Regions from separate parts of the Amycolatopsis sp. lyj-109 genome, predicted to be linked through region 2. Evidence: riboswitches for the same ligand, from Rfam matches in the RefSeq annotation. Region 2 holds a riboswitch; the other holds the start of a gene.
The links. A riboswitch is a leader RNA that binds a small molecule or an ion and turns the genes downstream of it on or off. The one in region 2 is predicted to bind glycine.
Positions count from the first base shown of each region.

Region 1: another riboswitch for glycine. It lies ahead of gcvP (aminomethyl-transferring glycine dehydrogenase); the one in region 2 lies ahead of gcvP (aminomethyl-transferring glycine dehydrogenase).

Region 1 is NZ_JAJPWR010000021.1:5,533-20,009, forward strand. Features, by position in the region: gene ACLJQF_RS36235 (glycosyltransferase) at 1-786, opposite strand, end outside; gene ACLJQF_RS36240 (NAD-dependent epimerase/dehydratase family protein) at 783-1,718, opposite strand; gene gcvP (aminomethyl-transferring glycine dehydrogenase) at 1,818-4,703, opposite strand; glycine riboswitch at 4,876-4,974, opposite strand; gene ACLJQF_RS36250 (MerR family transcriptional regulator) at 5,017-5,595, opposite strand; gene ACLJQF_RS36255 (TetR/AcrR family transcriptional regulator) at 5,877-6,509, shown strand; gene trxA (thioredoxin) at 6,490-6,825, opposite strand; gene ACLJQF_RS36265 (MerR family transcriptional regulator) at 6,838-7,233, opposite strand; gene ACLJQF_RS36270 (bifunctional nuclease family protein) at 7,276-7,749, opposite strand; gene ACLJQF_RS36275 (MerR family transcriptional regulator) at 7,966-8,712, opposite strand; gene garA (glycogen accumulation regulator GarA) at 8,709-9,173, opposite strand; gene gcvH (glycine cleavage system protein GcvH) at 9,288-9,674, opposite strand; gene ACLJQF_RS36290 (CDP-alcohol phosphatidyltransferase family protein) at 9,768-10,391, opposite strand; gene ACLJQF_RS36295 (hypothetical protein) at 10,528-10,737, opposite strand; gene ACLJQF_RS36300 (hypothetical protein) at 11,034-11,537, shown strand; gene ACLJQF_RS36305 (hypothetical protein) at 11,572-11,964, shown strand; gene ACLJQF_RS36310 (AMP-binding protein) at 11,972-13,666, opposite strand; gene ACLJQF_RS36315 (crotonase/enoyl-CoA hydratase family protein) at 13,678-14,477, opposite strand, start outside.
Region 2 is NZ_JAJPWR010000001.1:171,228-185,704, forward strand. Features, by position in the region: gene ACLJQF_RS00755 (alpha/beta fold hydrolase) at 1-734, shown strand, start outside; gene ACLJQF_RS00760 (general stress protein) at 1,119-1,643, opposite strand; gene ACLJQF_RS00765 (glutamine synthetase family protein) at 1,854-3,218, shown strand; gene ACLJQF_RS00770 (gamma-glutamyl-gamma-aminobutyrate hydrolase family protein) at 3,199-3,909, shown strand; gene ACLJQF_RS00775 (aldehyde dehydrogenase family protein) at 3,906-5,273, shown strand; gene ACLJQF_RS00780 (3-oxoacyl-ACP reductase) at 5,273-6,040, shown strand; gene ACLJQF_RS00785 (hypothetical protein) at 6,037-6,234, opposite strand; gene ACLJQF_RS00790 (helix-turn-helix domain-containing protein) at 6,306-7,601, shown strand; glycine riboswitch at 7,757-7,850, shown strand; gene gcvP (aminomethyl-transferring glycine dehydrogenase) at 7,986-10,817, shown strand; gene gcvT (glycine cleavage system aminomethyltransferase GcvT) at 10,884-11,975, shown strand; gene gcvH (glycine cleavage system protein GcvH) at 11,989-12,366, shown strand; gene glyA (serine hydroxymethyltransferase) at 12,366-13,640, shown strand; gene lipA (lipoyl synthase) at 13,637-14,477, shown strand, end outside.

The DNA of each region.
Region 1 (14,477 bases), on a different contig from region 2:
GAGCCGGGTTTCGCGGGGTTCGGCCGGGCAGAAGACCTGCAGCACCGGGTCGAGGTGGAGCTTCGCGCAGTCGGCGACGGCGGCGGTGCGGCCGTAGAGCATGTTCCCGGACGGTCCGGACAGGCCCCACTTGCCGGTCTCCGCGTGCACCCGCGCCGCATACGGCACGAGCACGGCGAGCAGGCCCAGCAGCCCGACGCCGGCCCGGCGCCAGCCCGCCCACTGCCGCCACGCTCCCCCGGCGACGACGAGGAAGACCAGCAGCGGGAGGGCGAGCGAGATCCCGATCAGCCGGGTCAGCACGCCGAAGCCGAGCAGCAGGCCCGCCGCGCCGGCCCGCTTCCAGCCCGGCGTGCCCCAGCCGAGCAGCAGCCAGAGGAGTCCGAGGAGGACGGCCTCGAACGTCACCTCGGACATGATGTTCTGCTCGATCTGCAGCTGGTAGGCGTCGAGCAGCACCGGGGCCGCGGCGAGCGCGCCGACCCACGGACGGCCCCCGAGGCGCAGGACCAGCGCGTAGACGCCGATCGCGATCAGCACCCCGCCGGCGTGCTGGACCGCGGCGACCCAGGCGAGCCCGCCGACGGCCAGCAGGGGCCGCAGGACGAGGTCGTAGCCGATCGGGTCGAGCTGGTCGGCGCGCAGGGCGTGCAGGTTGTCGATGTACCGGAAGGAATCGATGAACAGCAGCGCGGGCCGGTAGGCCAGCCAGGTCAGCACCCGGAGGGTGATCGCCGGGACGAGGAGCAGGAGGAGCAGCCAGTGGCGCTTGAGAAAGACCTTCACTGGTTCTCGAGGCCGGAGAAGTACTTCCACGCCGTGGCGAGGCCGTCGGTCAGCGAGACCTCCGGCCGGTAGCCGATGGTCTCCGCGCTCGCCGAGACGTCGACGACGACCGCGGGCATCTCCCCGGCCGGGGCCTCGACGTGCTCGACCCGCAGCTCGGCGCCGGTCACCTCGCGCACGGCTTCGACCATCTCCAGCACGGACACCGAGCGCCCGGCGCCGACGATCGCCCGGCCGGAGTAGCCGCTGTCGAGGGCCGACAACACCGCCCGCACGACGTCGTCGACGTGCACGAGATCGCGGCGCTGGCGGCCGTCGCCGTAGACCTTGACCCCGCCGCCGGTCAGCGCGGCCCGCATCATCCGCGGCACGAAACTGTCCTTGTGGGACATTCCCGGGCCGTAGACATTGGTGAACCGCAACGCACACGTCGTCATGCCGTACGCGCCGGCGTAGCCCGACAGCAGCATTTCGCACGCCGCCTTGGTGGCCCCGTACGGCGTCAGCGGGCGCAGCGGCAGGTCCGGGGTGATGGTGGCGCCGCCGACGTTGCCGATCACCGCGTTGGTCGAGGCGAGCAGGAACTTCGGCACCTCGTGGCGGCGCGCCAGTTCGAGGAGTTCCTGGGTGACCAGGACGTTGTCGGCGAAGGTGTCCTCGGGCAGCTCGACCGACTTCAGCACCGACGTCAGCCCGGCGAGGTGCACGATCGCCGCCGTCTCGCGGGTCACGGCTTCCTCGCGGACGGCCGCGTCGCGCAGGTTCCCGGTGACCACGCGGACGCCGTCCGCGTCTTCGGGAAAGGGAACCCGGTCGACGGCGGTGACCGGCACGCCCCGCTCGCGAAGGGCGCGCACGACGGCCCGGCCGATGAAGCCGCTGCCGCCGGTCACGACCACGGACGTCCGGACGGGACCGTGCGCACTCGCCATGCGCGTCAACCTACCCGGCGTTCCTGTGAGCCCGCAGTGCGCCGGGTGGCAAGTTCGTGAAGGCCACCTTGAGGAACTTCAAGTTCCTGAAGGTGGCCTTCACGAACTTTCGCCGAACGCCTCCGGGGGCGGGCAGGAGCAGACCAGGTTCCGGTCGCCCGCGGCGCCGTCGATCCGGCGGACGGGCGGCCAGATCTTGGGCGCGCCCGTACCGGCGGGGAACACCGCCGTCTCGCGGCTGTAGGGCCGGTTCCACTCGCCGGCGACGCAGCGGGCGGTGTGCGGTGCCTGCCGCAGCGGCGAGTCCTCGACGGGCCACTCCCCCGCCGCGACGCGGTCGATTTCCGCGCGGATCGCGATCATCGCCGCGCAGAAGCGGTCGAGTTCGGCGAGGTCTTCGCTTTCCGTCGGCTCCACCATCAGCGTGCCGGCGACCGGGAACGACATCGTCGGCGCGTGCAGGCCGTAGTCCGCCAGCCGTTTCGCGACGTCGTCGACCGTGACGCCGGTGGCCTTCGTCAGCGGCCGGAGGTCGAGGATGCATTCGTGCGCGACGAGGCCTTCGCGGCCGGCGTAGAGCACCGGGTAGTGGCCGTCGAGGCGGCGGGCGACGTAGTTGGCGTTGGCGACCGCGACGAGCGTCGCCCGGCGGAGGCCCTCGGCCCCCATCATCCGGACGTAGGCCCACGAAATCGGGAGGATCGACGCGCTCCCCCACGGCGCCGCGCTGACCGGGCCGACGCCGGTGGCCGGGCCGGCCGCCGGTTGCAGCGGGTGGTTCGGCAGGAACGGCGCCAGGTGTGCGCGGACCCCGATCGGGCCGACGCCGGGGCCGCCCCCGCCGTGCGGGATGCAGAACGTCTTGTGCAGGTTGAGGTGCGAGACGTCGGCGCCGAAGCGGCCGTACTGGGCGACGCCGATCAGCGCGTTCAGGTTGGCGCCGTCGACGTACACCTGTCCGCCCGCGTCGTGCACCGCCGCGCAGACCTCGCCGACGGTGTCCTCGTAGACCCCGTGCGTCGACGGGTACGTCAGCATGATGGCGGCCAGGTCGGCGCGGTGCTCGTCCACTGTGGACTGCAGGTGGGCGAGATCGATGTTGCCCTCGTCGTCGCAGCGGACGACGACCACCCGCATGCCCGCCATCACCGCGCTGGCCGCGTTCGTGCCGTGCGCGCTGGCCGGGATCAGGCAGACGTCACGCGCGGCCTCGCCCCGGGAGCGGTGGTAGGCGCGGATGGCGAGCAGGCCCGCGAACTCGCCCTGGCTGCCGGCGTTGGGCTGCAGGGAAACCGCGTCGTAGCCGGTGATCCGGGCGAGCCACGCGCTCAGGTCGGCGGCCACGTCCAGGAGCCCGGCGGCGTCTTCGGCCGGCGCGAACGGGTGCAGGCCGGCGAACTCCGGCCAGGTGACCGGCTCCATTTCGGCGGTGGCGTTGAGCTTCATGGTGCACGAGCCCAGCGGTATCATGCTCCGGTCGAGGGCGACGTCGGAGTCGGCCAGCCGCCGCAGGTAGCGCAGCATCGCGGTTTCCGAGCGGTGCGCGTGGAACACCGGGTGCGTGAGGTATCCGCTCGTGCGCCGCAGCGGCGCCGGGAGGGCGTCCGCGGTGTCCGCGTCCAGACCATCCACATCGGACACCGAAACGCCGAACGCCTTCCACACGCAGGAAAGCCGCTCGCGGGTGGTGGTCTCGTCGCAGGCGATGCCGACGTGGTCGTCGTCGATCCGGCGCAGCGAGATGCCGAGGTCACGCGCCACAGCGACGACCGTGTCCGCCCGGCCGGGCACGGCCGCGACGACCGTGTCGAAGAACTCGCCGTGCACGACCTCGACGCCGCCCTCGGCGAGGCCTGCGGCCAGCACGGTGGCCATCCGGTGCGCCCGCAGCGCGATCGAGCGCAGCCCCTCGGGCCCGTGGTAGACCGCGTACATCGACGCCATCACGGCCAGGAGGACCTGCGCGGTGCAGATGTTGGACGTCGCCTTCTCGCGGCGGATGTGCTGTTCGCGCGTCTGCAGGGCGAGCCGGTACGCGGGGGTGCCGTCGGCGTCCTTCGAGACGCCGACCAGCCGACCGGGCAGCTGCCGTTCCAGGCCCTGGCGCACCGCCAGGTAGGCGGCGTGCGGCCCGCCGAAGCCGAGTGGGACGCCGAACCGCTGCGTCGACCCGATGGCGACGTCGGCGCCGAGCTCGCCCGGCGGCCGGAGCAGGGTGAGGGCGAGGGGGTCGGCGGCGACGATCACGGCCGCACCGTGCTTCTTGGCCTCGCTGATGGTGAGGTCGAGCTCCCGGACCGCGCCGGACGCGCCCGGGTAGGACAGGAGCACGCCGAAGAAGTCCCCGCCCAGCCCGAGCCCGGTCAATCCTTGCGAAAGGTCCTCGACGACGACCTCGATACCGAGCGGCTCGGCCCGGGTCCGCAGCACGGCGAGGGTCTGCGGCAGGGTGTCCTGGTCGACGACGAACCGGTGCGACTTCGTCCTTCCGGCCCGGCGCACCAGGGTCATCGCCTCGGCGGCCGCGGTGGCCTCGTCGAGCAGGGAGGCGTTGGCGACGGGAAGCCCGGTCAGGTCCGCGACCATGGTCTGGAAGTTGAGCAGCGCTTCGAGCCGCCCTTGGGAGATCTCGGGCTGGTAGGGCGTGTAGGCGGTGTACCAGGCCGGGTTCTCGAGCACGGTGCGCCGGATGACGGGCGGGGTGACGGTGTCGTGGTAGCCGAGCCCGATCATGGCGGCGGTCGGCCGGTTCCGGGCGGCCAGCTCGCGGAGTTCGGCGAGGGCCTGCGCTTCGGAGGCGGCGGGCGGCAGTTCGAGCGGCCGGGCGGACTCCCGCAGCGACCCCGGCACGGCCCGCTCGGCGAGTTCGTCGAGGGAGGCGACACCGATGACGTCGAGGATGCGCCGGAGGTCGTCCGGACCGGGCCCGATGTGCCGGTCGACGAAGGGAATGCCCTGTTCCAGGGAGGCGAGTGACGGATCCACGATGGTCTCCTGGGGACAGCGGGGGTGGACCGGGACGGCGATGTCCGGGTCCTCCCCACTCTGTCCGTACCTCCCGAAGGAGGCGCCTGAGAGTTTCGCCCGCAGTTTGCCGGGCTTGCACCGTCGGCGGGGCCATCAGGCTGTGTCCTGACGACCCGCTTTCCAGAGGCGTCTCGTCCGCGCGGTCCAGGGTGCCTGAGAGGTTCCGGGGAGGACTTGCTCCTTCGGCGCCGAGCTCAAGGTGTGACTCGGACTCTCCCGCGCGGATTCGTCGACCGCGAGGAGAACCTTACTCCGTCCGCCGCAGCGATGATCACCCGGTCTTGCGGGCGTTGCGGCGCTGGGTGAGTTCGTCCGGTTCGTGCGTCTCGACGATGCCGCCGTCCGCGCGTTCGGCCTGGAACTCGTGGATCGTGCCGCTGATTTCCTGCATCGCGCCGCTGACGGCGATGCCGAACACGCCCTGACCGCCCTGGAGCAGGTCGACGATCTCCTCCGGCGACGTGCACTCGTAGACCGTGGTGCCGTCGGAGAACAGCGTCACCCGGGCCAGGTCGCGGACGCCGCGGAGACGCAGGTGGTCGACGGCGACCCGGATGTTCTGGAGCGAGACCCCGGTGTCCAGGAGCCGCTTGACGACCTTGAGGACCAGGATGTCCTTGAACGAGTACAGCCGCTGCGAGCCGGAGCCGTGCGCGGTGCGGATGCTGGGCGCGACCAGTTTGGTCCGGGCCCAGTAGTCGAGCTGCCGGTAGGTGATGCCGGCGATCTGGCACGCCGCCGGACCCCGGTAGCCCACCAGCTCGTCGGGCAGCGAGTCGTCGGGGAACAGTTCCCCCTGCTCACCAGTCGCGACCTCGACAGGCTGCTTCTCGGAACCAGCCTCGACCACGCAAGCCTCCCCTCGCCCGACCAGGCGGCCGGCGAATGACAGCCGGAGGAGCCCCAGGAGCGGGACCCGCCGGAGATCAACCGCCACGGCCCGGCCCCAGACCGTTAATCACACCGTGGCAATTTCTCTTCTTCGACGGTAAGCGCCCGGACAGTGCCGGTCAACGCGACGCGCGGCAAGCCTCGACGCTCGGCTGAGCCTTTGAGCCGTTCGCCGTACCCCCGCTCGTGGCCGGCCAAACCCACTGGACAGTTTTTACTCAGCCAGGTAAATTTTTACTCATGCAAGTAAACACCGACCTCATGGCCGAGATGGGCCTCAGCGTCACCGAGGCCGCGCGCCGGGCGCAGATCATCGGCGCGACCATCGGCGTCCTGGCCGACCTCGGCTACCGCCGGACCACCTTCGCCAAGATCAAGGAGCGCGCCGGGCTCAGCAGCACCCGGCTGATCTCGTACCACTTCACGAACAAGGCCGGCCTGATGCAGGCCGTGCTCAGCACGGTCGTCGAGACGAAGAACGAGTTCCTCGCCGAGCGCACCGGCGGCGGCCTCGACCCGGCCGACCGGCCCGGCTACCTGCGGGCGCACATCGAAACGTCGGTGGCGTTCCTGCGCGCCTACCCCGAGTGCGTCCGGACGCTGACCGAGCTCGCGGCCAACGCCGACGACGCCGACGGCTGGGTGATGACGAAGGTGCTGGTCGACGACATGCGCGTGCACGGCCTGGCCCGCCAGCTGAAGCAGGGCCAGGCCGAGGGCGCGTTCGGCGAGTTCACCCCCGAGGTGATGGCGATGTCCGTCGCGCAGGCCATCGACGGCGTGGCCGCGGCCTACGCGGCCGACCCCGCGCTTGACCTGGAGCGGTACGGGCGCGAGGTCGCGGACACCTTCGTCAAAGCGACGGCGCCTTGAGCGCCCGGTCGAGCCGGTCTTCGATGCGGGCCTTCGGGAACGCGCCGACGATCGTCTCGACCGGCTCGCCACCCGAGAAGAGGATCATCGTCGGCAGCGACATGACCTGGTAGGAGCGGGTGGTCTCGGGGTTCTCGTCGGCGTTGATCTTGCGGACGGCGAGCTCGCCGTCCCGCTCGGCGGCCAGCTGCGCGAGCACCGGGCCGACCATCCGGCACGGGCCGCACCAGGTGGCCCAGAACTCGACGAGCACGGGGACGTCGCTGCCGAGGACCTCGGCGAAGGTCGCATCGGTGACGTCAGCAACTTCGGACATGACAGGGCTCCTTCACGAGCGCGGGGATTCGGGCACGACACACGGATCGGGCGCCTGCCGGGCGAGGGCGGCGGCGAGTTTCCCGGCCAGTTCGCCGCGGATTCCGCCCAGCCGCGCGAGGAGCGCGTCGGCTTCTTCGAGCTTGCGCCGGTAGACCTCGATCGAACTCGCACAGGAGTCGCCGGTCTCGTGGCCGCTGCGCAGGCAGTCGACGAAGGGCCGGGTCTCGTCGAGGGTCAGGCCGACTGTCTGCAGGGTCTGGATTTCCCGGACCAGCTGGAGGTCGTCCTCGTCGTACTCGCGGTAGCCGTTCGCCGAACGCCGGGCCGTCAGAAGGCCCTGGTCCTCGTAAAACCGCAGCGCACGGGTGGTGACACCCGTGCGCTGCGCAAGTTCTCCGATCCGCATGCTGTCGACGCTAGACGTTGACGTCCGCGTCAAGGCAAGGAATCAGGTGTCTGCTCCGCGGAAGTCTTCGGGCGACACGGAGTCGAGGAACTCGCGGAACTTCTCGACCTCGTCCTCCTGCTCGTCCGGGATGATCAGGCCGGCTTCCTCCAGCACCGAATCCACGGCGTGGATCGGGACGCCGATCCGCAGGGCGAGCGCCACCGAGTCGCTCGGCCGGGCGGACACCCGGATGTCGCCGTCGAACACGAGCTCCGCGAAGAACGTGCCCTCCTTCAGGTCGGTGATGACGACCTGCTCCAGCTCCCGGCCGAGCGCTCCGATGACCTCTTTCAGCAGGTCATGCGTGAGCGGGCGGGCGGGGCGGACACCCTGCTGCTCCAAGGCGATGGCGGTGGCTTCGACCGAGCCGATCCAGATCGGCAGGTACCGTTCACCCTCGGTTTCCCGCAGCAACAAGATCGGCTGATTCGCGGGCAGCTCGACCCGCACACCGACGACGCGCATTTCGCTCATCGGGCTTCGCCTCCCTCTCGTGCACACGGGCCGCAGCGCTGAACCGGCTTCACGCCCATACTCCCGACGCTACCCGTCATCCGTGCGCTGTGCTCGCTGTCCGGACACTCTCGGTTCGCGTGCCGCAAACCCGTGCCTTCACGGTACGGCATGCGGTGCCGAACATTCAGTCATTGACATGGGACCGCAAAGAGGATCTCACTGCCCCGTTATCGATCAACATCCCGCGACGCCGCGGATTCCCGCCTTCACGAGCAGCGTGTGCAGGGTCACGGACAGTGCCGCGAGCTCCCGCACCACCTCGTCGGCCCGGGACTTGGCCTCCGGGTCGCGATGCCGGTACACCGGCGTCACGATCTGCTCCAGCAGCCCGACCTCACGGTCGGCCGCGGCGCGGAAAGCACGCAGGTGTCTCGGTTCGATCCCGAATTCGGTCATCGCCTTGACCGTCCGCGCCACCAGCACCGCGTCCGGGTCGAAGAACCCGGCGGGACCGGGCCGGACCAGGCCGTACTGCTGCAGTTCGGCCAGTGCCGACGCGTCGAGACCGGCCTGCTCCAGGAGTTCCTCCTGGGTCAGGCGCAGCTCTTTGCCCGCGGCGAAATCTTCCGCCACGGGCAAGCCGACGTTCTCCGCCGTCACATCGATGGGCACCAGCCGGCGCGGCGGGCGGGGCAGGTCCGCGACGGGCCCGGCCCCCGAGTCCGCCGCGTCCAGCTGCTCCTTGATGACCTTCAACGGGAGGTAGTGATCCCGCTGGGCGGCCAGGACGAACCTCAGTCGCTCCACGTCCGCCGCGGCGAACTGCCGGTACCCCGAAGGCGTCCGGCCCGGCTGCACCAGGCCTTCCGCTTCGAGGAACCGGATCTTGGAGATGGTGACATCGGGGAAGTCGCCGCGCAGCTGCGCGAGTACCGCCCCGATGCTCAGTCCGTGGTTCTGTGGCCGCCCGGCCGCCGTCACTGCGCCCCCTGGCCCCCGTGCCCCGGGCCGGTCAGGAAGACCAGGCGGAACTTCCCGATCTGCACCTCGTCGCCGCCGGCGAGCACCGCCTGGTCGACCGGCTCGCGGTTGACGTAGGTGCCGTTGAGGCTGCCGACGTCGATGACGACGAACTCGCCGCCCTCACGCCGGAATTCGGCGTGCCGGCGGGAGACCGTGACGTCGTCGAGGAAGATGTCGCTGTCCGGGTGCCGCCCGGCGCTGGTGGTGTCGCGGTCGAGCAGGAACCGCGAACCCGCGTTGGGGCCGCGCTTCACGACCAGCAGCGCCGAACCCGCGGGCAGGGCGTCGACACCCTGGACCGGGGCTTCCGGGGCGGGCTCGCGGCCTTCGGCTTCGGCCAGGAAGTCGGCCCGGAAGACAGAGGTCCGCTCCGGAGACTGCTCCGGGGGAACGCCGCCGGGCCCGTCGTTCGTGCTCACCTGAGCTCTCCTCCACACATGCTGTGTTGCCAGTACTCAAGAACGTGTAGCTGCCAACGTACCGTGCCTGATCGATTCTCCGAGCCCCGGCTCCCCGAACCGGCGGAGCGGGCTTCAGCCCTTGGTCAGGGCGTCGTACGCCTCGGCTTCGAGCAGGGCTTCCAGGCCCGCCGGGTCGTCGAGCCGGATCTCGATCAGCCAGCCCTCGCCGTAGGGGTCGCTGTTGATCAGCTCCGGCGAATCGGCGACGGCGTCGTTGACCGCGACGACCTCCCCGTCGACGGGCGCGAACAGCTCGGAGACGCTCTTGGTCGACTCGACCTCGCCGAAGACGTCCCCGGCGCTGACCTGCCTGCCGACCTCGGGCAGGTCGACGAAGACGACGTCGCCGAGCTGGTCCTGCGCGTACTCGGTGATGCCGATGCGCACGAGGGTGTCCTCGCCGCGGGTGGCGACCCACTCGTGTTCCTCGGTGTAGCGAAGCTCTTCAGGAGCGGACACCGCCGGTCCCCTTTCATACCCTCACTGGCGAAAAGTGTTGGGCGAAGTCTTACACCCACACGGCCCAGCCGCCCGCCACGACCCGGCGGAAGCTCACTCTGCGGGAGTGCCTCGCAGCGCGTTGCGCGCCTGCACGACGTAGAGCACCCCGGACCAGACGTAGAGGACGCCGCCCCAGATGGTGAAGGCGTACCCGACCGGCCGAGCGAACGCGGCGACGTCCGAGCCACCCTGCGCGAGCAGCAGGAACGGGAAGGCGTACATCAGGACGAAGGTCGCCCCCTTCCCGAGGTAGGTGACCTCGGGCGGCGCGAAGCCGCGCCGGCGCAGGGTGAGGACGCAGACGCCGAGCACGGCCTCCCGCAGGACGAGCGGGACGACGACCCACCACGGGATGATGTCGCGGACGAGGAAGGCGACGAGGGTGGCGAGAATGTAGAGCCGGTCGGCGGCGGGGTCGAGCAGCTGGCCGAGCCGCGACATCTGGTTGAGCCAGCGGGCGAGCTTGCCGTCGAGCCAGTCGGTCAGGGCGCTGAAGACGAGCAGCGCCAGCGCCCAGCCGTCTTCTTCCGGGCCGAGCAGCAGCCAGAGGAAGACGGGGACCCCGGCCAGCCGCAGCAGGGAGAGGATGTTGGGGACGTTGAGGGCCTGCCGCAGCAGCGACGGCTCGGCGGCGGGGCCTGCCTGAGCGGCGGGTTCGGGGGCGGCTGTGCTCACGGGGCCATTAAACAGCGGCTCGGGGCCGGACCACCGGGCAAGCGTCTTGAATGACTCATTCAAGACGCCTGAGGTCCTGAATGAGTCATTCAAGACGCTCCTGCCGCTGCCGCTGCCGCTGCCACTGCCGGGCCGGTCAGCTGGCGCGGCGCCGGTGGCTCCACCCGCGTCGCTGCAGTTCGGCGCTGCTCAGCGCCTCGGGGCGGCCGCGGTAGTCGGTGCCCATCCAGCGGGCCCGGCCGGCTCGTCCCTCGAGGACGTACGGGCGGCCACCGCACCAGACCACGGTGCTCGGGACGGTCGGCGGACTGGAGGGGTCTTCGGTGCTCACAGCGTCGGCGTTCATCGCTCTCACGGATTCGGGACGGGTGACGGGGACGGGAAGCTCGTCGGCTTCCACCAAGATCTTCGGTGCGCGGGGCCGGTTTGTTAACCGTCGCGGCGCGAATTAGACCGATCGATTCTTGATGACAGCGGAAGGTTTCGGAGCGTGAACGGAATGTTAATCGTCCATTGTGGACATAATTCCGGTGGCCACCGGACCGGGCCGCCGGGCCGCTGTTGTAATCTCCGGCACACCCGTGGGCGCGTCGCTCGCGGCGACCAGGACGACCGGCCGGCAGCCGGGGAGGAAGGAACGCGGTGCCCCACCCGACCACCACGAGGACGTGGCTCGTGGCCTGCCTCGCCCTGCCCCTGCTCGCCGCCTGCTCCGGCGACCCCGCCGCACAGGCTCCCCCGGCCCCGCCGTCCGCCACCACCGCGGAGTCAGTGCCGACGCCGGCCGGCACTCCGCCGCCGGCACCGGCCCCCGGCGGGAGCGAGTCCGCGGCACCCCCGGTGACCCGGCCGTCCGGGCCGCCGCCGTCGGTACCCGGGGCGTGCGGCACCGTCGCCGCCGCCAGTGGGCTGACCCTCTACGTCTTCGACAGCGGCGCCGCCGGGATCAGCTGCGTCGCGGCGACGAAGCTGGTCGGCGACTTCCACCGCAAGATCACCGGCCGCCAGGGCGCCGGCTCGAACGACGCGGTGAACGAGACCGTCGACGGCTGGCTGTGCACCTCCGGGCCGCCCGCCGCCCAGGGCGGCACCACCTGCACCAAGGGCGAGCAGACGGTCTTCGCCGCCGTCGTGCCGTCCGAGTGAGTCCGTTCCGTTCTCCCGCGCTCCTGAAGGGCCCATGAAGACACTCGCGTACCCCCTGCTGCTCGTCGCCGCGGCCGCCGTCCTGGCCGGCTGCGGCGGCGACCCGGCGCCCGCCGCGCCGTCGTCCGCTCCCGTGCCCGCCGCGGCCGCGGCGGCCGGGTCCACGGCCCCCGGCGTGCCCTGCGGCGAGGTCACCGGCACGGGCGGCGCGAAGACGACCGTCGTCGCGCACGGCAAGGTCGACTGCGCCGCGGCGACGAAGCTGCTCCGGGATTACTTCGCGAAGCTGACCCCGGCCGAGGCCGCCTCCGCGGACGGCCCCGGCCCGGTGGTCGTCGACGAGTGGACGTGCGGCAGCGGCGCGAACGACCCGGTGACCGCGTGCTCGACCGAGGACGGCCGCCAGGTCGAGGGCACCCGCGCCTGAGGGGGCCTCAGGACTTGAGGTCCGGGAAGTCCTCCTCGCGGTACTCGGTCCCCGTGCCCCGCGCCGGGTCGCTCTCGCGGCCCCGCAGCTCGACGCGGCGGATCTTGCCCGAGATCGTCTTCGGCAGCTCCGCGAACTCCAGCCGCCGGATCCGCTTGTACGGCGCCAGGTGCTCGCGGCAGTAGGCCAGGATCGACCGCGCGGTCGCGGCGTCCGGCGCGAAGCCCGTCGCCAGCACGACGTACGCCTTGGGCACCGCGAGCCGGATCGGGTCGGGGGCCGGGACGACCGCCGCTTCCGCCACGGCTTCGTGCTCGATCAGGACGCTCTCCAGCTCGAACGGCGAGATCCGGTAGTCCGACGCCTTGAACACGTCGTCGGTGCGCCCGACGTAGGTGATGTAGCCGCGCTCGTCGATCGAACCGACGTCACCCGTGTGGTAGAAGCCGCCGGCGAAGGCCGCCGACGTGCGCTCGTCGTCGTCGGCGTAGCCGGTCATCAGGCCCACCGGGCGGTGCTGCAGGTCGAGGCAGATCTCGCCCTCCGGCGCGCGCTCGCCGCTGACCGGGTCGACCAGCGCCACCACGAAGCCGGGCAGCGGACGGCCCATCGAGCCGGGCACGACCTCCTGGCCCGGCGTGTTCGCGATCTGGACGCTGCTTTCGGTCTGGCCGAAGCCGTCGCGGATGGTGACGCCCCACGCCTTCCCGACCTGGTCGATCACCTCGGGGTTGAGCGGCTCCCCGGCCCCGACGACCTTCTTCGGCGGCGTCTTCAGGGCCGTCAGGTCGGCCTGGATGAGCATCCGCCACACCGTCGGCGGCGCGCAGAAGCTGGTCACCCCGCACCGGTCCATCTGGGCCATCAGCGCGCCGGCGTCGAACCGGCTGTAGTTGTAGAGGAACACCGTCGCCTCGGCGTTCCACGGGGCGAAGAAGTTGCTCCACGCGTGCTTCGCCCAGCCCGGCGAGGAGATGTTCAGGTGGACGTCCCCGGGTTCCAGCCCGATCCAGTACATCGTCGACAGGTGGCCCACCGGGTACGAGACGTGCGTGTGCTGGACCAGCTTCGGCTTCGCCGTCGTGCCGGAGGTGAAGTACAGCAGCAGCGGGTCGCCGGCCTTCGTCGGGCCGTCCGGGGCGAACTCCGGCGACTCGGCGAACGCGGCCGAGTACGAGAGCCAGCCCTCGACCGGCTCCCCCACCGCGATCCGGGTGTACCCGCCCGCCACGCCGTCGAACTTCGGCGCGTCGGCCGAGCGGACGACGACGTGCCTGGCCGCGCCGCGCTCCACGCGGTCGGTCAGGTCGGCCGGCCCGAGCAGCGTGGACGCCGGGATGATCACCGCGCCGAGCTTGATCGCGGCGAGGATCGTCTCCCACAGCTCGCCCTGGTTGCCCAGCATGAGGATCAGCCGGTCGCCGCGGCGGACGCCGAGCGAGCGCAGCCAGTTCGCCACCTGGTTGGACCGGCCGGACATCTCCGGGTAGGTCCAGCGGTTCTCGGAGCCGTCCTTTTCGACGATCCACAGCGCGTACCGCTCGGCGTTGTCCGGATCGTGCGCGACGACGTCGAACCAGTCGATCGCCCAGTTGAACTCGTCGAACTGCGGCCAGGCGAAATCGCGGTACGCCGTGTCGTAGTCCTCGCGGTGGGTCTGCAGGTAGTCCCGCGCGACGCGGAACGCGTGGTGGACGCTCACGCAGCTGCCTCCTATTCGCCCGTGAACTCCGGCTTGCGGCGCTCCATGAAGGCCTGGACCGCCTCGCCGAGGTCCTTGCTGGGCAGGAACGCCGAGTTCCAGGCGGCGACGTACCGGAGGCCGTCGGCGACCTGGCGCTCGGTGTTCGCCGCCAGTACCTGCTTCGTACCCTGCACCACCAGCGGCGGGTTCGCAGCGATCTCGCCGGCGAGTTCCCGCGCGGCCTTCAGCAGGGTGTCGGAGTCGGGGTAGACGTCGTTGACCAGGCCGATCTTCTCGGCGCGGGCGGCGTCGACGTCCTTGCCGGTGAGGGCGAGCTCCCGCAGGTGCCCCTCGCCGATGATCGGGGCGAGCCGCTGCAGGCTGCCGAGGTCGGCGACGATGGCGACGCGCACCTCGCGGACGCTGAACTTGGCGTCGGCGGCGGCCAGCCGGACGTCGGCGGCCGCGATGACGTCGACCCCGCCGCCGATGCACCAGCCGGACACGGCCGCGACGACCGGTTTGCGGCATTCCGCGATCGAACTGACCGCCGCCTGCAGCGAGCGGACCTGGTCGAGGAACGCCGTGCGCGGGCCGGCCAGGTTGTCCCCGCCCAGCATCGGCGCCCAGTCGCCCATCATCGCGGGCAGGTCGAGGCCGTAGGAGAAGTTCTTGCCGCTGCCGGTGAGCACCACGGCCCTGACCTGCGGGTCGGCGTCCAAGGCGCGGAACACCAGCGGCAGCTCGCGCCAGAAGTCCGGGCCCATCGCGTTGCCCTTCGACGGGCCGAGGAGCGTCACTTCGGCCACAGGGCCGTCGACGTCGACCT
Region 2 (14,477 bases):
TCGCGGCCTACGCGTGCGGCATGCGCGACCTGCTGACCACCCTCGACGTCGACCGGGTGACGGTGGTCGGGCACTCGCTCGGCGGCGGCGTCGCGATGCAGTTCGCCTACCAGTTCCCGGAACGGTGCGAGCGGCTCGTGCTGGTCGGCTCGGGTGGGGTCGGCGCGGGCGTCCACCCGCTGCTGCGCCTGGCCGCGGCGCCGGGAGCGGGGCTGGTGCTGCCGCTGCTGGGGACGCCGCCGGCGGTGGCGGCGCTGCGCGGGTTCGCCGGGCTGCTGCGGGTCTTCGACGACGCTGACCTCGACTACGTGCTGGCCCGCTACGTTCGGCTGGTCGAGCCGAGCACGCGCTCGGCGTTCCTGCGGACGCTGCGCTCGGTCGTCGACTGGCGCGGGCAGGTGGTCAACATGCTGGACCGGTGTTACCTGACCGAGGGCATCCCGACGCTGCTGGTGTGGGGCACGGAGGACACGGTGGTGCCGAGCGGCCACGCGCTGCGCGCGCACCGGGCGATGCCGGGCAGCAGGCTGGTGCTCTTCGAGGGCGCGGGCCACTTCCCGCACCGGTCGGATCCGGAGCGGTTCCTGGAGATCCTGCGGGAGTTCCTGGCCCAGACACCGCCGGCGCGGTACGACCGGGCGCGGTGGGGAAAGCTGCTGCGCGCGGGCCGTCCGGTGGAAGCTCCCGAGCCGGCCGGGATCCCGGATGTGCCGACGGTGTCGTCGGGCACCTGAGCAGCCCCCGTTTTCCACGCTACCGGCGGGCACCGACAGTTCCGGCGCGGTCTCATGCGCCCCAATGTGGCATTGGGTCCGTCCAACGATGCTGTTGGCGAATTCGGTTTCATGCCAACCGGAGCGGCCAACTCGCCCGCCGCAACGGCCAACACGCCGGAGAACCCGGGCGAGTTGGCCGCTCCGGGTGTCGAGTTGGCTGTTGCGGGCGGTGAGTTGGCTGTTGTGGGCGATCCGCTCGCCACCGGAGCGGCCTCAGCGCACCCGCTCGAATTCGCCAACAGCATCGTCCAACGCACCCAATGCCACATTGGGGCGTTTGAAGAGCGGGCCCAGGCACGACGAAGGCCGCCCGCGGGAGGCGGCCTTCGCTCTTGCGATGGATCAGCGGCCGAACGCGCTGCGCGCGGCCAGGTCGGCCAGCAGGGCGCGGCCCTTCTCGGCGGTGCGGGGCTGGGACAGGACGTCGTAGCGGCGGGCCACCAGCTGGCTCTGCGAGATGAACCCGCGCTTGTTCCGGTTCGCCGCGTGGCCCAGCGCGCCGAAGAGCAGGTTGAACCCGAGACCGGCGACGAGGCCGATCGCGATCGGGACCAGGCCGGCGCCCGGGTTCAGCAGGCTGAGCATCACCCCGAGGAACAGGCCGAACATCGCGCCGGACATCGCCGCGCTGCCGAGGACCTTGCCCCATGACATCTTGCCGGCGACTCGCTCGACGAGCATCGGCTCCACGCCCACGATCGTGACGTCGGTGACGGGGAAGTCGGTACCCGCGAGGTGGTCGACCGCGCGCTGTGCCTGCTCGTAGGACTCGTACGAACCGATCGGCCAGCCGGTGGGCAGGGTCGGCAGCTGGGGCCGGGCCTGCTGCTGTCCGATCGTGCTCTGCTGCGTGAATGCTGTGGTCATCGATCTCACCTCTCTTGTCCCGTTCAACGTGCGGGGACCCCGGTTTCCTCCCGGACGAGCGAATTCACAGACTCTTCTCAGCCGGGCAACCCGGACAATCCAGCCACGATCGCAATGGCTCAGAAAAATACCTTTTCTCGGGTTGACCCAGCCTACCTCACCGGGTAGGAAGGACCGGCAAAGGATTCATACCAAACCTTTGGGGCGACGATGGCACGCAGGCGAGGCATGCTCACGCTCGACGAACTCCGGGCGCGCGTGGACGCGGGCACGATCGACACCGTGCTCGTCGCGCTCACCGACATGCAGGGCAGGCTGCAGGGCAAGCGCTGCTCGGCGGAGTACTTCCTGGACGAGGTCGTCGGCCACGCCACCGAGGCCTGCAACTACCTCCTCGCCGTCGACGTCGACATGAACACCGTCGACGGCTACGCGCTCTCCTCCTGGGACAGCGGCTACGGCGACTTCGTGCTGCGCCCCGACTTCGAAACCCTGCGCGAGGTCCCGTGGCAGGAGGGCACCGCGCTGGTGCTGGCCGACGTCGAGCGCGTGCAGGGCGGCCCGGTGTCGGTGTCGCCGCGGCAGATCCTGCGCCGCCAGCTCGACCGGCTCACCGAACGCGGGCTCGCCGCCTTCGTCGGCACCGAGCTCGAGTTCATCGTCTTCGACGACACCTACGAGGCCGCCTGGGACAAGCGCTACCACGGCCTCAAGCCCGCCAACCAGTACAACGTCGACTACTCGATGCTCGGTACCGCGCGGCTCGAACCGCTGCTGCGCCGCATCCGCAACGACATGGCCGGCGCCGGGCTGTACCCGGAGTCCGCCAAGGGCGAGTGCAACCCCGGCCAGCAGGAGATCGCCTTCCGCTACACCGACGCCCTGAGCACGTGCGACAACCACAGCGTCTACAAGAACGGCGCCAAGGAGATCGCCGCGCAGGAGGGCAAGAGCCTCACCTTCATGGCGAAGTACAACGAGCGCGAGGGCAACTCCTGCCACATCCACATCAGCCTGCGCTCGACCGAGGGCCGCGCCGTCCTGGCGGGTGACAGCGAGCACGGCTTCTCGAAACTGATGGAGCACTTCCTGGCCGGCCAGCTCGCCGCGCTGCACGAGCTGACGTACTTCCTCGCGCCCAACATCAACTCCTACAAGCGGTTCGTCCCCGGCAGCTTCGCACCGACCGCGATCGCGTGGGGCACCGACAACCGCACCTGCGCGCTGCGCGTCGTCGGCCACGGCGAATCGCTGCGGGTGGAGAACCGGGTGCCGGGCGGCGACGTCAACCCGTACCTCGCCGTGGCCGCGCTCATCGCCGCCGGCCTGCACGGCATCGAGAACGAGCTGGAGCTGGAGGAGCCGTTCACCGGCAACGCCTACAACTCCGGCCGCGACACCGTGCCGACGACCCTGCCCGAGGCCGCCGAGGCCCTGGCCGGCAGCGACCTGGCGCGCGAGGCCTTCGGCGAGGACGTCGTCGACCACTACCTGAACGCGGCGAAGATCGAGATCGACGCCTACAACGCCGCCGTCACCGACTGGGAGCTCGTCCGTGGCTTCGAGCGCCTTTAAGCCCGTCATCGGGCTGACGTCCTACCTGGAACCCGCGAAGTTCCTGGCCTGGGACACCGAGGCCGCGCTGCTGCACCGGGTCTACGTCGATTGCGTCGTCGCGGCGGGCGGCATTCCGGTGCTGCTGCCCCCGGTGTCCGACGCGCACGACCGGCTGGTGTCCACTGTGGACGGCCTGGTGCTCACCGGCGGCGCCGACATCGAGCCCGCTCGCTACGGCCACGAGCCGCACCCGGCCACCTACGTCCGGCCCGAGCGGGACGCCTTCGAGTTCGGCCTGTTCGCGGCCGCGCGCGAGGCGGGCAAGCCGGTCCTCGGCGTGTGCCGCGGCCTGCAGGTGATCAGCGTCGCCCTCGGCGGCACTCTGACCCAGCACCTGCCGGAGGCCACGGGCACCACCGAGCACCAGCCCGCCCCGGCGACGTTCGGCCGGGGCACGGTCACGCTCGCCGAGGGCAGCCGGGCGGCGGCGATCCTCGGCCCCGAAACCAAGACGCTCTGCTACCACCACCAGGCGATCGACCGGCTCGGCACCGGGCTGGAGCCGGTCGGGTGGGCCGCCGACGGCACGATCGAGGCCGCTGAACTACCTGGTGAGTTCACCCTCGGCGTCCAGTGGCACCCCGAGCAGGACACCGACGACGTCCGGCTGTTCCAGGCTCTCGTCGAAGCGAGCAAGGAGAACCGATGACCACCAGTTTCGACGTCCTGAACCCCGCCACCGAGGAGGTGGTGCGGAGCGTTCCCCTGACCAGCGCCGAAGAGACCGACGCGGCGATCGCCCGCGCCCACGCGGCGTTCCCGGCCTGGCGCGACGTCACCCCCGGCGACCGCGCGCGGCTGCTGCGCCGCTTCGCCGACGCCGTCGAGGCCGACATCGAGCACCTCGCGCGGCTGGAGGTCGAGAACTCCGGGCACACCATCGGCAACGCCCGCTGGGAGGCCGGCAACGTCCGCGACGTCCTCAACTACTACTCCGCCGCCCCGGAACGCCTGATCGGCCAGCAGATCCCGGTGCCGGGCGGCATCAACGTCACCTTCCAGGAGCCCCTGGGCGTGGTCGGCGTGATCGTGCCGTGGAACTTCCCGATGCCGATCGCCGGCTGGGGGTTCGCGCCCGCGCTCGCCGCCGGGAACACCGTCGTCCTCAAGCCCGCCGAGCTGACGCCGCTGACCGCCATCCGGCTGGCCGAGCTGGCGCGCGAGGCGGGCATCCCGGAGGACGTCTTCCAGGTGCTGCCCGGCAAGGGGTCCGTGGTCGGGCAGCGGTTCGTCGACCACCCGGCCGTGCGCAAGGTCGTCTTCACCGGCTCCACCGAGGTCGGCAAGCAGATCATGGCGGGCTGCGCGGTGCAGGTGAAGCGTGTGACGCTGGAGCTCGGCGGCAAGAACGCCAACATCGTCTTCGCCGACTCGGACCTGGAGAAGGCGGCGGCGACCGCGCCCTACGGCGTCTTCGACAACGCGGGCCAGGACTGCTGCGCCCGGTCGCTGATCCTGGTGCAGGCGAGCGCGTACGACCGGTTCATGGAACTGCTGGAGCCCGCGGTGCACGGCGTCGTCGTCGGCGACCCCGCCGACGAGAAGACCGAGATGGGGCCGCTGATCTCGGCCGCGCACCGGGAAAAGGTCGCCTCCTACGTGCCGGACGACGCGCCCGTCGCGATCCGCGGCACCGCGCCCGCGGGCCGTGGCTTCTGGTTCCCGCCGACCGTCCTCACCCCGCCGGACCTGCGCCACCCGGTCGCGGCGGAGGAGGTCTTCGGCCCGGTCGTCGCCGTCGTGCCGTTCACGGACGAGGCCGACGCGATCCGGATGGCCAACGCGACCGAGTACGGGCTGTCCGGGTCGATCTGGACCCGCGACGCCGGCCGCGCGTTCCGGGTTGCGCGCGGCGTCGAATCCGGCAACCTCTCGGTGAACTCGCACTCGTCGGTGCGCTACTGGACGCCGTTCGGCGGCTTCAAGCAGTCCGGCCTCGGCCGCGAGCTCGGCCCGGACGCCGCCGCGGCGTTCACCGAAACCAAGAACGTCTTTCTGAGCACGGAGGAGTAATGGTCCAGCGTTTCGAAGGCCGCGTCGCGGTCATCACCGGCGGCGCCAGCGGCATCGGGCTCGCCTCGGCCCGGCGCCTGGCGAGCGAAGGCGCGAAGGTCGTCATCGCGGACCTCTCGCCGGCCGAGGGCAAGGCGGCCGCCGACGAGATCGGCGGCGCGTTCATCCAGACCGACGTCACCGACGCCGAACAGGTCGAGAACCTGTTCCACAGCACGGTGGAGCAGTTCGGCTCGGTCGACGTCGCCTTCAACAACGCCGGCATCTCGCCGCCGGAGGACGACTCCATCCTGACCACCGGCATCGAGGCGTGGGACCGCGTGCAGCGGGTCAACCTGACGTCGGTGTACCACTGCTGCAAGGCCGTCCTGCCGCACATGCAGCGCCAGGGCCGCGGGTCGATCATCAACACGGCGTCGTTCGTCGCGGTGATGGGCGCGGCGACGTCGCAGATCTCCTACACCGCGTCCAAGGGCGGCGTGCTCGCGATGAGCCGCGAGCTCGGCGTGCAGTTCGCGCGCGAGAACATCCGCGTCAACGCGCTGTGCCCGGGTCCGGTGAACACCCCGCTGCTCAAGGAACTGTTCGCCAAGGACCCGGAACGCGCGGCCCGGCGCCTGGTCCACGTCCCGGTCGGCCGCTTCGCCGAGCCGTCGGAGATCGCGGCCGCGGTGGCGTTCCTGGCCAGCGACGACGCCAGCTTCATCACGGCGTCGCAGTTCCTGGTCGACGGCGGCATCTCCGGCGCGTACGTCACCCCGCTCTAACGCCTGGTCTGTTTCTTGACGTCGTAGACCTCCCGCAGGTAGCGCCAGGCGGCGTTGATCTTCTTGCGCTCTTCGGAGATCTCCTTTTCCCGGCGGCGCAGGATCCGGGTGGCGATCTCGGAGGCGAGGAACGCGCCGGCGGCGAAGGTCAGCGCGCCGACGATCAGGGTGAGGGCGATCACGGTGGTGGTCATGGGACCAGCGTCGGGCGCGTCCGGGCGATTCGTCCCTGCGCAAAGCTAGCGGGTTTCGTTAGTTTTGTGAGGTGACGCACTGGCGCGCCGACGAGTGGGCGGAAGCGGTCCGGACGGGCATCCGTTCCCGCGGGCTCTCCCTGGACGAGGCCGCGCGGCGCATCGGCGTTCCGACGTCGACGCTGCGCAGCTGGATCGAGCACCGGCACGCGCCGAAGGTGACCGTCTTCGACCACTGGGCCGAGATCGCCGAGGTCACCGGGCTCGGGGAGGCCGAGCTGCTGCGCGTCGCCGGGGTCCTGCCCGATTCGCTGGCTTCGCCGGTCCACGTGGCGCAGGCGGCGAAGGCGCTGCGGGAGGGCATCGACCGGGCCGGGCAGTTCCTCCGCCAGGCCACCGCGCTGGTCTACTCCTCGCCCGGCACGCAGGTGGCGAACGCGATCGCGGCGTCACCGATCGACTGGGAGATGCGGATCCGCTCGGCCACCCGCGGCGACGAGGTCCGGGTCACCTACCACCACTACGTCGGGATCGTGCCGCCGCGGGACCTGCCCCACGGCGACGCCGAGGTGCGCCGCATCATCGAGCACGACGTCCTCGGCGAGCTGTGGCGGCCGCTCGGGCTGTACTGGCGGGTCGCCGAGGTGCACGACTGGCACGAGCCGCCGCGGCTGGTCATCCAGGTGCCCGAGCAGGAGGCGACGCGGCCGCCCGCGCCGTCACCGGTGGTCGCCGCGCCGCCGGTGGTCGTGCTGTCGCCGATCTGGGGCTACGGCGAGCTGCTGGCGTCGCTGGTCGCCGACGGCCTCGGGTTCGGCAACGTCGATTTCCGCTACTTCGGCCTCCCGGACACGATGGCCGACCGGGTCCGGATCGCCGCCCGCGAGCTGGCCGAACCCGCACCGCGGCTGGTGCACTCGGTGCCGCCGATCATGCTGCTGCACGGCCTCGCCCTGCCCGACCTGACCGGCCGCCTCCCGGTGGTGGTCCGCTACGGCCCCCGCATGCGCGCCCGCGCCGCCCGCATCTACCGCGAGCCGCTGCTCGAAGCGGGTTTCGCGGACCCGCTGGAAGGCGCGCGCGCGATCGAGGAGGCGATCGCGGTCCCGCCGGGCTGCGCGTACTTCGAGGTGACCATAGCCGACGAGGACGTCTTCGACGGCGACCGCCCCTCGCTCGACCGGCTCAACGACTCGGTGGCGTGGCACGCCGAGCAGATCGTCGAGCAGGTCCTGCTGGGCGCGGGCCTGCCCCCGGTCCCGCTCGGCGGCCCGCTGAAACGCCTGGTCCTGCCCTCGGGCCGGGTCCGCCGCCCGCCGGCTTTGTCCGGCCGGGTGGTCCGCCGGATCGCCGGAGGTCTTGAATGACTCATTCAGGACCTCCGAGGTCCTGAATGAGTCATTCAAGACGGTTCGGTCCGGGGTCGAGGCGGGGTCGAGGATCACTGTGGCGTTGCCCGGGTGAAGTAGACGCCCGCGGGAAGCGCCGGGTACGGTAGCGCCACAACTGCAGATCGGGCCGTCGAGCCGAGGCGGGAGAGCCCTCACGAAGTCGGTGGGGCACCGAAGGAGCAAACTCCCCGGAATCTCTCAGGTACCTGCTACCGCTTCGCGCGAGGCCACTCTGGAAAGCAGGCGCACCCGCGTCTCACCCAAGGTGAAAGCCGTGTCGCACACGGTGAAACTCTCAGGTGCCATGACAGAGGGGGAGTTCCCAGCGCACCGGTGTGCGCCCGGCCCGAGGAGCTCCCGATCACTTCTACGCAGTTCGACGCCCGCCACATCGGCCCGTCCGAGGCCGAACGCGCGAAGATGCTGGCCGAATGCGGTTACAGCAGCCTCGACGCCCTCGTCGGCGCCGCCGTCCCCAGCGCCATCCGCGCCACCCGTGAGCTGGTCCTCCCGCCCGCCGCGTCCGAAGAGGAAGCCACCGCGGAGCTGCGCGCCCTGGCCGCGCGCAACCGGCCGATGACGCAGATGATCGGCCTCGGCTACTCCGACACCGTCACGCCCGGCGTGATCCGCCGGAACGTCCTCGAGAACCCGGCCTGGTACACCGCCTACACGCCCTACCAGCCGGAAATCTCGCAGGGCCGCCTCGAAGCCCTCCTCAACTTCCAGACCATGGTCGCCGACCTGACCGGCCTGGCCACCGCGAACGCCTCGCTGCTGGACGAGTCGACCGCCGTCGCCGAAGCCGTCACGCTCATGCGGCGCGCGTCCAAGTCGAAGTCGAACAAGGTCGTCCTCGACGCCGAGTGCCTGCCGCAGACGATCGCCGTCGTGCGCACCCGCGTCGAGGCCCTCGGCATCGAGGTCGAGGTCCGCGACCTGCTGACCGGCCTGCCCGAGGACTTCTTCGGCGTCGTCGTCCAGTACCCGGGCGCGTCCGGTGTGCTGCGCGGCCGCGGCTTCTACCACGCGATTTCCGAGTCGGCGAAGGCCGCGGGCGCGCTGTTCACCGTCGCCGCCGACCTCCTCGCCCTCACCCTGATCACCGCGCCGGGCGAGTTCGGCGCCGACGTCGCCGCGGGCTCGACCCAGCGCTTCGGCGTCCCGCTCGGCTACGGCGGCCCGCACGCCGGGTACATGTCCGTGCGCGCCGGCCTCGAGCGGTCGCTGCCCGGGCGCCTGGTCGGCGTCTCGGTCGACGCCGACGGCAACCCGGCCTACCGGCTCGCGCTGCAGACGCGGGAGCAGCACATCCGCCGGGAGAAGGCGACGTCGAACATCTGCACCGCGCAGGTCCTGCCGGCCGTGCTGGCCGCGATGTACGCGGTCTACCACGGCCCGGACGGCCTGAAGAAGATCGCCCGGCGCGTCCACGGCCTCGCCGCGGGCTTCGCCGGCGCCCTGCGTGAGAACGGCGTCGAGGTCGTGCACGAGTCGTTCTTCGACACCGTCGTCGCGCGGGTGCCGGGCAAGGCCGCCGAGGTCCACGCGGCCGCCCGCGAAGCCGGGATCAACCTCGGCCACGTCGACGCCGACCACGTCCGCGTCGCCTTCGACGAGGTCAGCACCCCCGCGATCGCCGCGAAGGTTCTCAACGCCTTCAAGGTCGAAGGGGACCTGAAGGACGGCGTCGCCCTGCCGAACGGCCTCGCCCGCGAGAGCGGCCTCATGGGCCACGAGGTCTTCGGCACCCACCGCTCCGAGACGGCCATGCTGCGCTACCTGCGCCGCCTCTCCGACCTGGACTACGCGCTCGACCGCGGCATGATCCCGCTCGGCTCCTGCACGATGAAGCTCAACGCCACCACCGAGATGGAGCCGATCAGCTGGCGCGAGTTCGCCGGTATCCACCCGTTCGCGCCGGCCGAGGACGCTTCCGGGTACCACACGCTCGTGGGGCAGCTCGCGGACTGGCTGGCCGAGGTCACCGGCTACGACAAGGTGTCGCTGCAGCCGAACGCGGGCAGCCAGGGCGAGCTCGCCGGGCTCCTCGCGATCCGCGCCTACCACCGCGCCAACGGCGACGAGGCCCGTGACGTCTGCCTGATCCCGTCGTCCGCGCACGGCACCAACGCCGCGTCCGCGGTGCTCGCCGGGATGCGCGTGGTCGTCGTCAAGTGCACCGACGAGGGCAACGTCGACCTGGCCGACCTGCGGTCCAAAGTGGACACCCACCGGGACACCCTCGCCGCGATCATGGTGACGTACCCGTCGACCCACGGCGTGTACGAGCACGACATCGACGAGCTGGCGAAGATCGTCCACGACGGCGGTGGCCAGGTCTACGTCGACGGCGCGAACCTCAACGCCCTGCTCGGGCTGGCCAAGCCGGGCGAGTTCGGCGGCGACGTCTCGCACCTGAACCTGCACAAGACGTTCTGCATCCCGCACGGCGGCGGTGGCCCCGGCGTCGGCCCGGTCGCGGTGCGCGCGCACCTCGCGCCGTACCTGCCGAACCACCCGCTGCTCGACGCCGCCGGCCCGGCGACCGGCGTCGGCCCGATCAGCGGCGCGCCCTACGGTTCGGCGTCGATCCTGCCGATCTCCTGGGCGTACGTCCGGATGATGGGCGCGCCCGGCCTGACCGCGGCCACGAAGGTCGCCGTGCTGGCCGCCAATTACGTCGCTTCGCGCCTGGCTCCGCACTACCCGGTGCTCTACACCGGCCAGGACGGCCTGGTCGCGCACGAGTGCATCCTCGACCTGCGCCAGATCACCAAGGAGACCGGCGTGACGGTCGACGACGTCGCCAAGCGGCTCATCGACTACGGCTTCCACGCGCCGACCATGTCGTTCCCGGTCGCGGGGACGCTGATGGTCGAGCCGACCGAGTCCGAGGACCTGGGCGAGATCGACCGGTTCATCGCCGCGATGATCGCCATCCGCGCCGAGATCGACGAGGTGGCTGCCGGTCGCTGGGCCGCCGAGGAGTCGCCGCTGCGGGGCGCCCCGCACACCGCGGAGACGCTGGTCGGCGAGTGGGACAAGCGCTACGACCGCGAGGTGGCCGTGTACCCGGCGGGTGTTTCCCGCAAGAACAAGTACTGGCCGCCGGTGCGTCGCATCGACGGCGCCCGCGGCGACCGTAACCTCGTGTGCTCCTGCCCGCCCCTCAGCGAGTACGGCTCGTGAGTGGTAATTCGGGTTAGAACCCTAATTACCACTCACGACCACCTACGGAAGGCGACAATTTTTCCCATGTCTCGCGAAACCTCCCTGCACGGAGTCCACAAGGGACTCGGTGCGCTGTTCACCGACTTCGCCGGCTGGTCGATGCCGGTCCGCTACGCCAGCGAGCTGGCCGAGCACAAGGCCGTCCGCGAGGCGGCCGGGCTGTTCGACCTGTCGCACATGGCCGAAATCCACGTCACCGGCAAGCAGGCGGCGGACGTCCTGGACTTCGCGCTGGTCGGCAACCTGACCGGGGTCAAGCCGGGCCGGGCGCGGTACACGATGATCTGCAACGCCGACGGCGGCGTCCTGGACGACCTGGTCGTCTACCGCCTGGCCGACGAGCACTACCTGGTCGTCGCGAACGCGGGCAACGCGCAGGTCGTCGCGGACGCGCTGGAAGAGCGGGTCGCGGGCTTCGACGCCGTTGTCGACGACCGGTCCGAGACCACCGCGCTGATCGCCGTCCAGGGCCCGAACGCCGCGGCGATCGTCGGTGCCGTGACCGACGCCGACCTGGATGCGCTGAAGTACTACGCCGGCGTCCCGGCGTCGGTGAAGGGCCACGACGTCCTGCTCGCCCGCACCGGCTACACCGGCGAAGACGGCTTCGAGCTGTTCGTCGACGCCGACGCGGCCCCCGCGCTGTGGCGCCTGCTGCTGGAAGCCGGCGAGCCGCACGGGCTCGTCCCGGCCGGCCTGGCCTGCCGCGACACGCTTCGGCTCGAAGCCGGGATGCCGCTGTACGGCAACGAACTCACCGTCGAGCAGAGCCCGTTCGAGGCCGGGCTCGGCCGCGTCGTCAAGTTCGAGAAGCCGGGTGACTTCGTCGGCCGCGCCGCCCTCGAAGAGCGGTCCAAGGCCGACGTCCCGCGCGTGCGGGTCGGGCTCAAAGGCGCCGGCCGTCGCGCCCCGCGGCACGGCTACCCGGTCCTGGCCGATGGCACGGAGACCGGCGAGGTGACCAGCGGCGCGCTGTCGCCGACGCTGGGTTACCCGATCGCCATGGCGTACGTCGATCGGGCGTACGCCGAGCCCGGCACCGAGCTGTCCGTCGACATCCGGGGCAGGATCGAGCCCGTCGAGGTCGTCGCCCTGCCCTTCTACTCCCGCGCGTAAAGGACTCCCAGCTGTGAGCATCCCCGAGAACCTGCAGTACACGAAGGAACACGAGTGGCTGAGCGTCGACGGCGGCGTCGCCACCGTCGGCATCACCGCCTTCGCCGCCGAATCGCTCGGTGACATCGTGTTCGTCCAGCTGCCCGACGCCGGGTCGGCCATCACCGCGGGCGAGGTGTTCGGCGAGGTCGAGTCGACCAAGTCGGTCAGCGAGCTGTACGCGCCGGTCTCCGGCGAGGTCGTCGAGGTGAACGGCACCACATCGGACACCCCCGAGGTCATCAACTCGGACCCGTACACCGAAGGATGGCTCCTGAAGGTGCGTCTGACCGGGGACGTGCCCGAACTGCTCGACGCCGCCGCGTACGCCGCGCTCACCCAGGAGAACTGATGACGACCTTCGACGCGCACCTGTCCGAAGTCGACCCCGAGGTCGCCGCGGCCGTCGCGGACGAGCTCACCCGCCAGCAGTCCACCCTGGAGATGATCGCCTCCGAGAACTTCGCCCCGGTGGGCGTGCTCGAAGCGCAGGGTTCGGTGCTGACCAACAAGTACGCCGAGGGCTACCCCGGCCGCCGTTACTACGGCGGCTGCGAGCACGTCGACGTCGTCGAGCAGCTCGCGATCGACCGCGCGAAGGCCCTGTTCGGTGCCGAGCACGCCAACGTCCAGCCGCACTCCGGCGCCCAGGCCAACGCGGCCGCGATGTTCGCCGTGCTCAAGCCGGGCGACACGATCCTCGGCCTCGACTTGGCGCACGGCGGTCACCTGACGCACGGGATGAAGATCAACTTCTCGGGCAAGCTCTACAACGTCGTCGCCTACCACGTCGACAAAGAGACCGGGATCGTCGACCTCGCCGAGATCGAGCGCCTCGCCGTGGAGCACGAGCCGAAGCTGATCATCGCCGGCTGGTCCGCCTACCCGCGTCAGCTCGACTTCGCCGAGTTCCGCCGGATCGCGGATCTCGTGGGTGCCCGCCTGATGGTGGACATGGCGCACTTCGCCGGGCTGGTCGCGGCCGGGCTGCACCCGTCGCCGGTGCCGCACGCCGACATCGTCACCACGACCACGCACAAGACCCTCGGCGGCCCGCGCGGCGGGCTCATCCTCAGCCGCGAAGAGCTGGCGAAGAAGATCAACTCGGCGGTGTTCCCGGGTCAACAGGGCGGGCCCCTCGAACACGTCATCGCGGCCAAGGCCGTCGCGCTGAAGATCGCCGCGAGCGAGGAGTTCAAGGAGCGCCAGCAGCGGACCCTCGAAGGTTCGCGGATCCTGGCCGAGCGCCTGTCCCGGTCGGACTGCGCCGACGCCGGTGTGCGCGTGCTGACCGGCGGCACCGACGTCCACCTGGTGCTCGTCGACCTCGTCGAGTCCACTCTGGACGGTCAGCAGGCCGAGGACCGGCTGCACGAGGTCGGCATCACGGTCAACCGCAACGCCGTCCCGTTCGACCCGCGCCCGCCGATGATCACCTCCGGCCTGCGGATCGGCACGCCGGCGCTGGCCACCCGCGGTTTCCAGGCCGACGACTTCGCCGAGGTCGCCGACGTCATCGCCGAGGCGCTGAAGGCGGACTTCGACGACGCCGTGCGGGCCACGCTCCGCGACCGCGTCGAGACCCTGGCCAAGAAGCACCCGCTGTACGCGGACCTTTCGCGATGAGCGCCCAGCCCGAAGGCCGGAAGCTGCTGCGTCTCGAGGTGCGCAACAGCGAGACGCCGATCGAGAAGAAGCCGCCGTGGATCAAGACGCGGGTGCGGATGGGGCCGGAGTTCACCGAGCTCAAGGGTCTGGTTCGCCGCGAGGGTTTGCACACGGTCTGTGAAGAGGCTGGTTGTCCCAACATTTACGAATGCTGGGAAGACCGGGAAGCCACCTTCCTGATCGGCGGGGACCAGTGCACCCGGCGGTGTGACTTCTGCCAGATCGACACCGGGAAACCGGCGGCTCTGGACACGTCGGAGCCGCGGAAGGTCGCGGAGTCCGTGCAGGCCATGGGCTTGCGGTACTCGACGGTGACCGGTGTCGCGCGGGACGACCTGCCCGACGGTGGCGCCTGGCTATACGCGGAGACCGTGCGTCAGATCCACGCGATGAATCCCGGTACCGGGGTCGAATTGCTGATTCCGGACTTCAATGCGGATGCTGCGCAGCTGGCGGAGGTGTTCGGGTCGCGGCCGGAGGTGCTTGCGCACAACGTGGAAACAGTTCCGCGGATTTTCAAGCGCATTCGCCCGGGATTCCGCTACGCTCGGTCCCTGGAAGTCATCACGGCCGCCCGTGAGGCCGGTTTGGTGACGAAGTCCAATTTGATTCTCGGGATGGGTGAGACCCCGGACGAGGTGGCGCCGGCGATGCAGGACCTGGTCGATGCCGGGTGCGAGATCTTGACGATCACGCAGTACCTGCGTCCGTCGCCGCGGCACCACCCGGTGGACCGGTGGGTCAAGCCGGAGGAGTTCGTCGAGCACTCTCAGGCCGCGGAGGCGATGGGCTTCG